2 regions of the Mycolicibacterium thermoresistibile genome follow, and region 1 is predicted to be linked to the other one. Evidence: riboswitches for the same ligand, from Rfam matches in the RefSeq annotation. Region 1 holds a riboswitch; the other holds the start of a gene.
What was found. Region 1 has a riboswitch for cobalamin ahead of CKW28_RS22555 (ABC transporter substrate-binding protein). Riboswitches for the same ligand answer to the same signal wherever they lie in the genome.

Region 1 (5,738 bases):
CGCGATGACCGAGGTGAGCTCCGCGTCCCGGACCATCCGCATCAGGTCGAGCTGATGGCGGACATCGAGGTGGTTGGTCGGCTCGTCGAGCAGCAGCACCTCCGGCTCCTGGGCGAACGCCCGGGACAGTTGCACCCGCTGGCGTTCCCCGCCGGACAGCGTCGCGTAGTGCTGGTCGAGCCGGTCCGCCACGTCGGTGGCGGCCGCGGCCCGCTCGATGATCCGGAGGTCGCGGTCGGACAGCGCGGCCCACGGCCGGCGGTGCGGGATGCGGCCGAGCGCGATAACGTCGCGCACCCGTGGGTCGCTGTCGGTGCCGGACTCCTGTTCCACGACGGCCACCCGGCGGGCCACCTGCCGGCGGGCCAGGGTGGTGACGTCCTGATCGTGCAGCCGGATCACCCCGGAGCTGGGCCGGCGGATCCCGGCCAGCATCCGCAGCAGGGTGGATTTCCCGGATCCGTTGGGGCCCAGCAGGCCGACCGTCGACCCGGGTGTGACGTCGAGCGACACCCCGTCGACGATGAGCGTGCCGCGCACCGTCCAGCACACCCGATCGGCGCACACCGCCGTCTGAGCGGTTGCGGTCGCGTCTCGGACGTCGGTCATACCGCACGCCTCCGGCGCAGCAGGATCAACGCGAACACCGGCACCCCGATCAGCGCGGTGGCCACCCCGACCGGCAGTTCCTGCGGGTCGATGATCACCCGCGCCACGGTGTCGACCCACACCAGAAACACCGCGCCGATGACCGCGCTGAGCGGCAACAGCCGACGGTGGGCGACCCCGACCAGCGCCCGCGCCACATGCGGCAACACCAGCCCGACGAACCCGATCGCCCCGGAGGTGCTGACGATCACCGCGGTCATCGACGCGGTCACCAGCAGCAGACCGAGCCGGGTCGGGCCGACCCGCACCCCGAGGCCGGCGGCGGCGTCCTCACCGAAGGTGAACGAATCCAGCGACGACGCCCACACCAGGCAGGCCACCAGGCCCGCCGCGACCAGCGCGGTCACCACCGCGACATCCCGCCACGACGCGCTGGCCAGCGAACCGAGCAGCCAGAACAGCACCCCGCGGGTCTGTTCGGCGTCGGCGGCGGTGAACACGATGAACGACGTCAGCGCCGAGAACAGCTGGGTGGTGGCCACCCCGGCCAGGATGACCCGGTCGGTGCCGCCCCCGGCCGCCACCGTCAGCAGCAGCACCAACCCGAACGCGCCGACCGCGCCGATGAACGCGCCGCCGGCCAGCCCGATCGACCCGGCGCCGACCCCGAGCACCACGATCGACACCGCACCGGTGGACGCCCCCGAGGAGACGCCGAGCAGGAACGGATCGGCCAGCGGATTGCGCAGCATCGACTGCAGGATCACCCCGCACACCGCCAGACCGGCTCCACACGCGGCGGCCAGCAGGCTGCGCGGCAGCCGCAGATCCCAGACGATGCCTTCCTGGATGCGGGTGAGACCCGACGGCGGTCCGGCGAGTCTGGCCCGCACCACGGCCCACACCTCGCCGGCCCCCACCGTGGACGGGCCGATCGTCACCGCCACCGCGATCGACGCGAGCAGCGCCGCCAGCCCGAACGCGCCCAGCAGCCAGGCGCGGTGGGCAAGGCTCACCCGCCGAACCCGAACTCGCGCAGCGCCGCCGCCACCTGTTCGACACCGTCGACGGTGCGGATCGACGGGTTCATCGCGGCCCCGGACAACGGGATGTAGCGCTGCTCCCGGACGGCAGTGAGCTCCCGGGTGACCGGATGGGATTTTAGGAACTCGATCTTGGCGGCCGCGCTCTCAGCGGTCTGACTCTTGCGGGTGAGGTCGCCGATGATCAGCACGTCCGGGTCGCGGTCGGCCACCGTCTCCCAATTGACCTGCGGCCATTCGGCGTTGGTGTCATCGAAGACGTTGGTCAACCCGAGGGTGCGGGCGATGATGCCCGGGGCGCCGCAGCATCCGGCCAGATACGGTGATTCGGAGTTGGCGAACCAGAACAGCACCCGCACCGGTGCGCCGGGTGCGGTGTCGGCGGCCGCGGCCATCCGGGTCTGCAATTCCTCGACCAGCGCGGCCCCGCGGTCCGGGACCCCGAAGATCTCGGCCAGGTCGGTGATCTCCTGGTAGACCGTGTCCATCTCGAGCGCCGCATCACGCGACCCGTCACCGTCGGTGTCGTTGTTCTTGATGCAGTCCGCCGGCGACAGATAGGACGGGATGCCGAGCTGCTCCAGCGCCTCCGGGGTGGTCACACCGCCCGGGCCGAGCGTGGAGGCGAACGATGCGGTGACCAGATCCGGTTCGGTCTGCAGCACCCGCTCCAGGGAGGGATGGTTGTCGGCCAGCCGTTCGACGCCGGCGTTGTCGGCGGCGAGGTTCTCCCGGACCGGGTCGGTCCACGTCGCGGTGCCGACCATCCGGTCGGCCAGTCCCAGCGACAACAGGATCTCCGTCGACCCCTGATTGAGCGACACCGCGCGCTGAGGTGGGGCGGGGATCGACACGGTCCGGCCGCAGTTCTCCAGCTGGACCGGATAGCCGTCGGCGGTGTCGGGGGATGCGGACGTGGCGGCCGATCCGGCACAACCGGTCACGGTGAGCACCGCGGCGAACGTCGCGGTCAGCTTCGTGACACGGGCATTCCTGATACGGGCAGGCATACACAGACCTTTCGAGGCCGGGGCTCGTGACGCGGAGCCGGGGGTACGACCTCGCGGCGCAACGCCGGGAGGGCCAGCAGGTCTTCGGGCTTCGGCTCAAACCGGGCCGAGCGCCTTCCCAGGCGGTGTCGCCCAGTGGCATCGTGCTCGGCCCGTCACCGTCACCGCTGCGCGTCAGCTCCGGATTCGCACCGGATTCCCTGACCCCGGGTGCGGGGTGCGACTGGCAGCCAGAAAGTTAGCAGGCCGGTCGGACCGACCCGCGGTGTGGGTTCAGCGTGGGTTCAACGGCGGAAGTTGCTGGCGCCGGTGAGCACAGCGCTCCACAGATCGGTGGGCTCGTCGGCGTCCTTGATGTCGCGGCCCAGCAGCCACATCGCCTTGATGACTTCGTTGCCGTCCTCGACCGTGTGCTGGCCGACCCAGCTCGACAGCGAGGCGTAGGCGCCGAAGTTGACGCAGAACGCGAGCACATCACCGGCCACGAACCCGGTCACCTCGAACTTCTGCGTCGGTTGCGGGGCGCCGACCGCGGTCTGGAAGGTTCCGGTCACCCTGCCCTGTCCGTCGACCTCCAGATGCAGTTCCGAGCCGAGTTCGTTGAGCCACGTGCCGTTGAAGTCGACCGGCCGTCCGGAGCTCTGCGCCGATTTGCGGAGGCCGGAGATGTGCTGAAGAACCATATGGTGTTCTTACCCGATCGGATCGGCGCTGGTGGGCCTGCTGTGCGGATCGGTGCTGATTCGGTGCCGGTAGGCCGACGGGGTCTCGCCGCAGAACTGGGTGAACGCCCGGGTGAAGGCGCTCAGACTGTCGAAACCGACCGCGCTGGCGGTCTCCTGCACCGACTGGTCCGGTGCGGCCAGCAACGCCATCGCCTTGAGCATGCGGGCGTGCAGCAGATAAGTGCGCCAGGAGATTCCGGTGGCCTGCCGGAACTGTCGGCGCAGGGTGCGTTCGGACACCGCGACCGCGCGGCTGACCTCCTCTGCGGTCACCGACTGCAGATGCTCCTTGGTGTAGGCCATCGCCGCGGCCACGATCGGGTGGTCTGAGGTGGGCAGGCTGAGCGGGGCCTCGTGATCGAGGGCCTCCGACACCAGATGGGCCAGGGTGCGGAAGAAGGTGTCGGAGATCTCGTCGCCGTGCGGCCGGTCGATCGGCCAGCGCAGCGCGTAGATCATCATCTCCCGGATCAGCGGTGACACCGCCAGGATCCGGGCGCGGTTGCCGGCGTCGGGCACCAGCTGCGGGTCGAACATCACCGCCACGGTCTTGACGTCGGGGTTCATCGTCGCCGAATGTTCCAGGCCGACCGGCAGCCACGCCGCCTGCTGGGGTGGGAGCAGATAGTGACCGGTCCGGGTCTGGACCTCGACGACCCCGCCGATGGCGTACTCGATCTGGTGGACGTCGTGGGAGTGCCAGCCGGTCTGCAGTTTGTCGCCCTCGTACAGATAACTGCCGCCGAGGGCGCGGCCGCCGCGGCGCAGATCGATCTGCGGCGGCTTGGCCGAAGAAGCTAAGTTCCTGGCCGATAGCGCAGAGACGGTCACGGTTTCTCACGGTACTACTGAGGTATGAGTCACGATCTGCGCCCCGAGGACCTGATTCTCGTCAGCATCGACGACCACGTCGTGGAACCGCCCGACATGTTCCTGCGCCACGTCCCGGCCAAGTACCGAGACGAGGCGCCGATCGTCGTCACCGACGAGAACGGTGTCGACCAGTGGATGTATCAGGGCCGGCCGCAGGGCGTCAGCGGGCTCAACGCGGTGGTGTCCTGGCCACCGGAGGAGTGGGGCCGCAACCCGGCCCGGTTCGCCGAGATGCGTCCCGGGGTCTACGACGTTCACGAACGGGTCCGCGACATGAACCGCAACGGGATCCTGGCGTCGATGTGCTTCCCGACCTTCACCGGGTTCTCCGCGCGGCACCTCAACATGCACCGCGAGCACGTCACGCTGATCATGGTGTCGGCCTACAACGACTGGCACATCGACGAATGGGCCGGTTCGTATCCGGGCCGGTTCATCCCGATCGCGATCCTGCCCACCTGGAATCCCGAGGCGATGTGCGCCGAGATCCGCCGGGTCGCCGCCAAGGGGTGCCGGGCGGTGACCATGCCCGAACTGCCGCACCTGGAGGGCCTTCCGAGCTACCACGACGAGGACTACTGGGGCCCGGTGTTCCGGACCCTGTCCGAGGAGAACGTGGTGATGTGCCTGCACATCGGAACCGGATTCGGGGCGATCAGCATGGCGCCGGACGCGCCGATCGACAACATGATCATCCTGGCCACCCAGGTGTCGGCGATGTGCGCCCAGGATCTGTTGTGGGGCCCGGCGATGCGCAACTATCCGGACCTGAAGTTCGCGTTCTCCGAGGGCGGCATCGGCTGGATCCCGTTCTACCTGGACCGCTGCGACCGGCACTACACCAACCAGAAGTGGTTGCGCCGCGACTTCGGCGACAAGCTGCCGTCGGACGTGTTCCGGGAGCATTCGCTGGCGTGCTACGTCACGGACAAGACGTCGCTGAAGCTGCGGCACGAGATCGGCATCGACATCATCGCCTGGGAGTGCGACTACCCGCACAGCGACTGCTTCTGGCCCGATGCTCCCGAGCAGGTGCATGCCGAACTGCGGGCGGCCGGCGCGGACGACTTCGACATCAACAAGATCACCTGGGAGAACTCCTGCCGGTTCTTCAGCTGGGACCCGTTCGAGCACACCCCGCGGGCCGAGGCCACCGTCGGCGCGTTGCGGGCCAAGGCGACCGACGTCGACACCACGATCCGGTCGCGGGCCGAATGGGCGCAGCTCTACGAGCAGAAGCAGCAGTTCGCCCAGGCGTAGCTCGGTGCGCGTGCGGTGCGCGCGGTGAGTGTGTCACCGCCGCGGTGAGCGTGCGCCGGCGGATGTCGGTGTGCGCCGGCGGCGGGATTTCGGCCGAAACACCGCGGTGCGTTCACCCTCGACGTGGCCTGTTCACGGTCGACGCGGCCTGTTCACGGTCGACGCCCGGATGGCACGGTCGACGCCCGGAACGCACACCCGCAGCCGATGTCCGGTCG
Region 2 (5,738 bases), 2.2 Mb from region 1:
GGTGACGATCCGGTGCGCGGCCGCCAGCACCGGTGACCGGGACACGTTGGACAGATTCGACGACACCCAGCCCGGATGGGTCAGATAGCTCGTCACCGGTGAGCCGGCCGCCCGAAGTCGACGGTCCAATTCCAGCCCCCACAACATGACCGCGAGTTTGGAATGGGTGTACGCGCCCATCGGCGACCACCGGGTGCTGCGGAAGTGCATGTCGTGCAGATGAAGCCGGGCCGCGCGGTGCGCATCGGAGGCGACCGTGATGATCTTCGATCCGATCCGGTCGAACAGCAGATTGGTGAGGGCGAACGGCCCCAGCAGATTGGTCGCCAACGTGATCTCGAAACCGTCGACGCTGTCGCGGCGTCGCTGGGCGATCATGCCCGCGTTGTTGATCAACACGTCGACCGGTCCGGCGAGCCGGTCCGGGAACGAGCGCACCGAGGACAGATCGGCCAGATCCAGTTCGATCACCTCGGTGGAGCCGCCGATCTCGGCGCACCGTCGCGCTCCGAGGTCGGTGTTGCGCACCGCCATGATCACGTGTGCGCCGGCGCGGGCCAGCAGCCGAGCGGTGCCCAGGCCCACACCGTTGGTGGCGCCGGTGACGATGATGCGCCGGCCGGTCAGATCGCCGAGCCGGTCGGCGGTCCAGGTCGATGCCATGTGCGGATCTCTTTCTCGGTCGGTCACGTACGGCGCAGCGTCTGCACCGCGGCGGGGGTGTCTAGATCGGTGAACGCCGCGGCGAAACGCTGCACCAGGGCGCGGCTGCGTTCGGTCGGGTGTGCATCGCTGAGCAGCGTGATCAGCCACACCGGCAGCCCGTGGGCGGCCGAGGCGCGGTATCGCAGCCACGCTTCCTCCGCGGTGGGCCGTCGGATCTCGGGGAGCTGCAACGCATTCCGGTAGTGGGCGAGGAGGGCGGCCTCGTGAGCGCGCCGGTCGGCCTCGGTCAACGCGCTCTGCAGGAAATAGCCCACGTCGTGGGACCAGTGCCCGCTGCGGACCACCTGCCAGTCCAGGAACCCGACCGTGTCGTCGGGCAGCAGGTAGGTGTTGCCGATGTGCGGGTCACCGTGCAGGAAGGTCTGCGGACCGGTGCCCAGGCCGCCGATGTAGGCGGTCCACACGTCGACCAGACCGTCGGCGTCGAGGTGAGTCACCGCGTCGGACAGCACGTCACGGGCGGCGGTGATGCCGTGCGGCAGCGCCGCGGTCATCGGCGCGGTCCAGCCGCGGGTCGGCCTGAAGGGCTGCACCCAGGCGAGTTCGGGTTCGTCGCCGACCCGGTTCCAGTGCCGGCTGTGCAGCCGGGCCAGCCCCTGCAACCCGTCGGCCACCTGATCGGCCGTCAGGGGGCGGGTGGGGTCGCGCGGATCGGCGGAGCGCTCGAGCAGATCCTCGAAGACGATGACGTAGTCGAGCGCGGACTCATCGATCGCGACGGCGTAGGCGCGCGGATGTTCCAGCGGCAGTTCGGTGCGCCCGTCGAGCAGCGCTCGGTAGAGCCAGGATTCGTTGAACAGGTTGCCGTTCTCGTAGTGGATCTCGCGTCGTCCGGGCACGCCGGACTCGGCCTTGACGAACACCCGGCGGGGACCGGTGCCGGACGCATAAGCCAGTTCGAAGCGGGCCCGGCGATTGGTCCCGTCGTCACGCAGGAGGAGGGTGACCCGTTCGACGGTCGCCCCGGGGTGCCGGGTCGAGATCGCGGCCGTCATCCATTCGGGGGTGACGTCCTCCCACCGCGGGGGAATCGTCAATGCCGGGTGCACCATGCGGACACGTTAGCGAGCGACGCCCGCGGGGCGGCGATCCCCATGCAAACACGCCATGGAAGGCCGTGGAAGCGCGTCGACGATCTCGCCGCGTCGCGGAAGAGGATTTCGCCGCGTCGCGGGAGGGCCGGGCGTACGGTGTGCTCATCAACGTGGTGGCTTACCCAAACTGAATCCGCCTGTCCGTCACGTCCTGGGGAGCGCCTTGTCACCGTCGGCCCAGTCACCCTCAATCGAGTCACCCTCAATCAGCCACAGGCTCCTGCAGATCGCGCTCGTCGTGTTCGGGGCGGTGATGCTGCTGTATCCGTTGGCGGTGGTGTGGCCGTCGGGTTGGTCATGGCATTCCGGCGCTCCGTACCAGTCCGACTACTTCATGATGATCGTCGGCCTGTATGCGACGCTGGGCCTGTTCCTGTGGAACGCCGCCCGCCGGCCCGGGGCACACCTCAGCCTGATCTGGTTCACCGTCGTCTCCAGCGCCGTCCACGCCGCGATCATGGCGGTCCAGTCGCTCGGCGGCGGACACGACATCGGGCATCTGTGGGGCGACGTCGCGGCACTTCTCCTGGTCGCCGTCGTGTTGTCGGCCCTCGTCATCGCGGCCGGGATCAAGCAATCCGCGGACGAAGGCCACGTGGTGGCGGTGGTCGATTCGGGCCGGTGACGGCACGGGACCGGAGACGCTTGATAGTCTCGGCCCTCGAGGACGGTCGCATCCGTACAACGCGGATGCCAGGGAACCCGGTGCGAATCCGGGACTGGCGCGCAGCGGTATGGGGGACGGACCCGACATCGGCCACTGGAGCAATCCGGGAAGGCGTCGCGTCCGGGCGATCCCGAGTCCGAAGACCTGCCGTCCTCGCTGGTGTCCACCGGTATCTCGCGATCAGATACCCCGGCATACAGAGGCGATATCCGTGATGACGCTCGGCCCTCCGCACAGCGTGTCCGTGCCGTGTCCACGACGACCTGCCAGGCGGCACTCATCCAGGCGATCCGGCCGTTCGAAGCGCCGCCCGGAGCACCGGGTGCGGACACTGTGTCCCTGACCCTGCCCGAGCGAACGGGTGATCGAACCGGCGCAGCGTCGGTTCCCACTGCTCGGCGGATGTCGCCCGGAGTCCTGACCGGGGTGCTCGCGGTGCTCACCGTGGTGAGCATCATCGTGTCGATCGCTTTCGGGGCCGAGCACATTCCGCTGGGCGAGGTGTGGCGCACCGTGCTCGGACGGCTCACCGGCGCCGAGGTCGATGCGGGGTATGCCGTCATCATCTGGGAGTTGCGGTTACCGCGTTCGATCCTGGCGGCCGTCGTGGGCGCCGGTCTGGCCCTGGCCGGCGCGCTGATGCAGGCCCTCGTCCGGAACCCGCTCGCCGAGCCGTACCTGCTCGGGGTGTCCGCCGGTGCGGCGGTGGGCGCCACGGCCGTCATGACGCTGGGCGTGCTGTCCGGGTTCGGCGTGTGGGCGCTGTCGGGTGGGGCGCTGTTCGGCGCGATGGCGGCGACCCTCACCGTCTACACGGTGGCCCGCGCCCAGGGCGGACTCACCGCGCTGCGGTTGATCCTGTCCGGTGTGGTGCTGTCCTCGGCCTACATGGCGGTGTCCTCGCTGCTGGTGTTCACCGCCGGGGATCCGCATGCGGCCGAGAGCGTGATGTTCTGGCTGCTCGGCAGCGTCGCCGGGGCGACCTGGGCCAAAGTTCCGCTCGCCGCGGCCGTGGTGGCGATCGGTCTGGTCGGGGCGTTGCTGATCCATTCGTGGCTGGACGCGTACGCGGCCGGGTCCGACACCGCGGCATCGCTCGGGGTCCCGGTGCGGGCCCTGCGCAACGGGCTGTTCGCGATGCAGGGCGTGCTCGTCGGTGTGTTGGTGGCCGTGGCCGGCGGCATCGGTTTCATCGGGCTGATCGTGCCGCACGCAGCCAGGCTGATCGTCGGCGCGACGCACCGCGCCATGCTTCCGGTGACGGTGTGCGCGGGAGCGCTGTTTCTGGTGTGGGTGGATGTGGTCTCCCGGGAACTGGCCGCACCGCGGGAGATGCCGCTGGGCATCGTCACCGGTCTCATCGGCGCTCCGGTGTTCCTGTTCCTCATGGGGCGGCGCCGCTACGAGTTCGGAGGCGCCACATGATCGCCACGCTGACCAGCGCACCGCTCAGCGCACACGGTGTGGATTGTCGCCGGGGCGCCAGAACCATTGTGTCCGAAGTCGATCTGATGGTTCCCGCCGGCACCCGACTGGCCGTTGTGGGTCCGAACGGGGCCGGGAAGTCCACGCTGTTGCGGGTGCTGTCGGGTCTGGACACACCGGCTTCGGGCACCGTCCGGGTCGGTGATGAGGATCTGCACCGGATGTCGGCGCGGCGGCGGGCCAGAACCATCGCGGTGGTGGGGCAGGAGGAACAGCCGTCCGGCGAGCTGACCGTCGGGGAGGCGGTCGGCCTGGGGCGCATTCCCTACCGCACGCCGTGGTCGGGATCCGATCTGGCCGAACGCACCGTCGTGCGGGCGGCCCTGACCGTCGTCGGTCTGGGCAGTTGGGCCGACCGGCCCTGTTCGCGGCTGTCCGGTGGGGAACGCCACCGGGTGGTGCTGGCCAGGGCGTTGGCGCAGCAGACGCCGGTGCTGGTGCTGGATGAACCCACCAACCATCTCGATGCCGCATGGCAGCTGCGGCTGTTGCAGATCCTTCACGAGCTCGGCTGCACCGTGGTCGCCGCGATGCACGACCTCGACCTGGTGCTGCGGTATTTCGATGCGGTCGCGGTCGTCGCCGACGGCCGGGTGCTCGCTCACGGACCGCCGGCCGAGGTGTTGGAGCCCGAGTTGCTCCGACAGGTGTTCGACGTCGTCGGCGACGTCGTCCGCCACCCCACGACGGGGCGTGCGCATCTGCTGTTCTCCCACGCCGATTCGGTGTCGCGATCCGCGACGAAAATCTGACAGAGGAAGATGACTGTGGCACAGACTTCTCGGTTGTTGGCGGTGTTCGGGATCGCCGCGAGCCTGATGGCGGGATGCGGTTCGGATTCGGGGGCGGTTACCACCGATACCGTCACCGTCGACAACTGCGGAGAGCAGGTCACCTTCCCGCATCCGGTGGAGCGGCTGTTCGTCAACGACGGCGGCATGATCGCCATCACGCTGGCCGCCGGCGCCCGGGATTCGATGGTCGCCGTCAGCTCGATGGCCCGGGACGTCGACGTGCTGCGCCTCGAATACGGTTCGCAGGTCGACGATCTCAACGAGGTCGCACCGTCGCGTCCGACGCTGGAGAACATCGTCGGCGCCCAACCGCAGGTGCTGTTCGCCGGGTACAACTACGGGATGGGGGAGGAACGCGGCATCACCCCGGAGATTCTGGACCGGTACGGGATCGCGGTGTATCAGCTGTCCGAGGCGTGCCGGCAGATGCCGGGCCAGGCGGCTCGCGGCACCATGGATCCCTGGGTCGCGCTGGACACCGATCTACGCAACATCGGCATCATCACCGGCAACGCCGAACAGGGCGCCCGGGCCGCCGACGACATCGCCGAGCGACTCGAAAAGCTGCGCGCCGCACCGCAGCCCGAACGCAAGCCGACGGTCTTCCTGTTCGACAGCGGCACCGACACCATCTTCTCGTCCGGGATGTTCGGTGGGCCGCAGGGCATCATCGACGCCGCCGGCGCGCGCAATGCCACCGAGGACGTCCGCGACACCTGGACCACGGTGAGTTGGGAGCGCATCGCCACCGCGGACCCGGATCTCATCGTGTTCGTCGACTATCCGGGCCAGACCGTCGAGGAGAAGATCGCGGCGCTGCGCGCCAATCCGGCCAGCCGCAACCTCCGGGCGGTCCGGGAGAACCGGTTCATCAACCTGCCGTACGCGATGTGGGTGTCCAGCCCGCTGAACATCGACGCCGCCGAGATCCTGCGGTCGGTGCTGGAGAAGCACGGCCTGGCACCGGAATCC

Region 2: another riboswitch for cobalamin. It lies ahead of CKW28_RS11980 (FecCD family ABC transporter permease); the one in region 1 lies ahead of CKW28_RS22555 (ABC transporter substrate-binding protein).

The regions. Positions count from the first base shown of each region.
Region 1 is NZ_LT906483.1:4,734,762-4,740,499, reverse strand. It holds gene CKW28_RS22565 (ABC transporter ATP-binding protein) at 1-609, opposite strand, end outside; gene CKW28_RS22560 (FecCD family ABC transporter permease) at 606-1,625, opposite strand; gene CKW28_RS22555 (ABC transporter substrate-binding protein) at 1,622-2,662, opposite strand; cobalamin riboswitch at 2,721-2,903, opposite strand; gene CKW28_RS22550 (avidin/streptavidin family protein) at 2,947-3,345, opposite strand; gene CKW28_RS22545 (AraC family transcriptional regulator) at 3,355-4,218, opposite strand; gene CKW28_RS22540 (amidohydrolase family protein) at 4,255-5,520, shown strand.
Region 2 is NZ_LT906483.1:2,562,009-2,567,746, reverse strand. It holds gene CKW28_RS11995 (SDR family NAD(P)-dependent oxidoreductase) at 1-663, opposite strand, end outside; gene CKW28_RS11990 (phosphotransferase family protein) at 687-1,778, opposite strand; gene CKW28_RS11985 (DUF6632 domain-containing protein) at 2,011-2,445, shown strand; cobalamin riboswitch at 2,472-2,653, shown strand; gene CKW28_RS11980 (FecCD family ABC transporter permease) at 2,890-3,912, shown strand; gene CKW28_RS11975 (ABC transporter ATP-binding protein) at 3,909-4,724, shown strand; gene CKW28_RS11970 (ABC transporter substrate-binding protein) at 4,734-5,738, shown strand, end outside.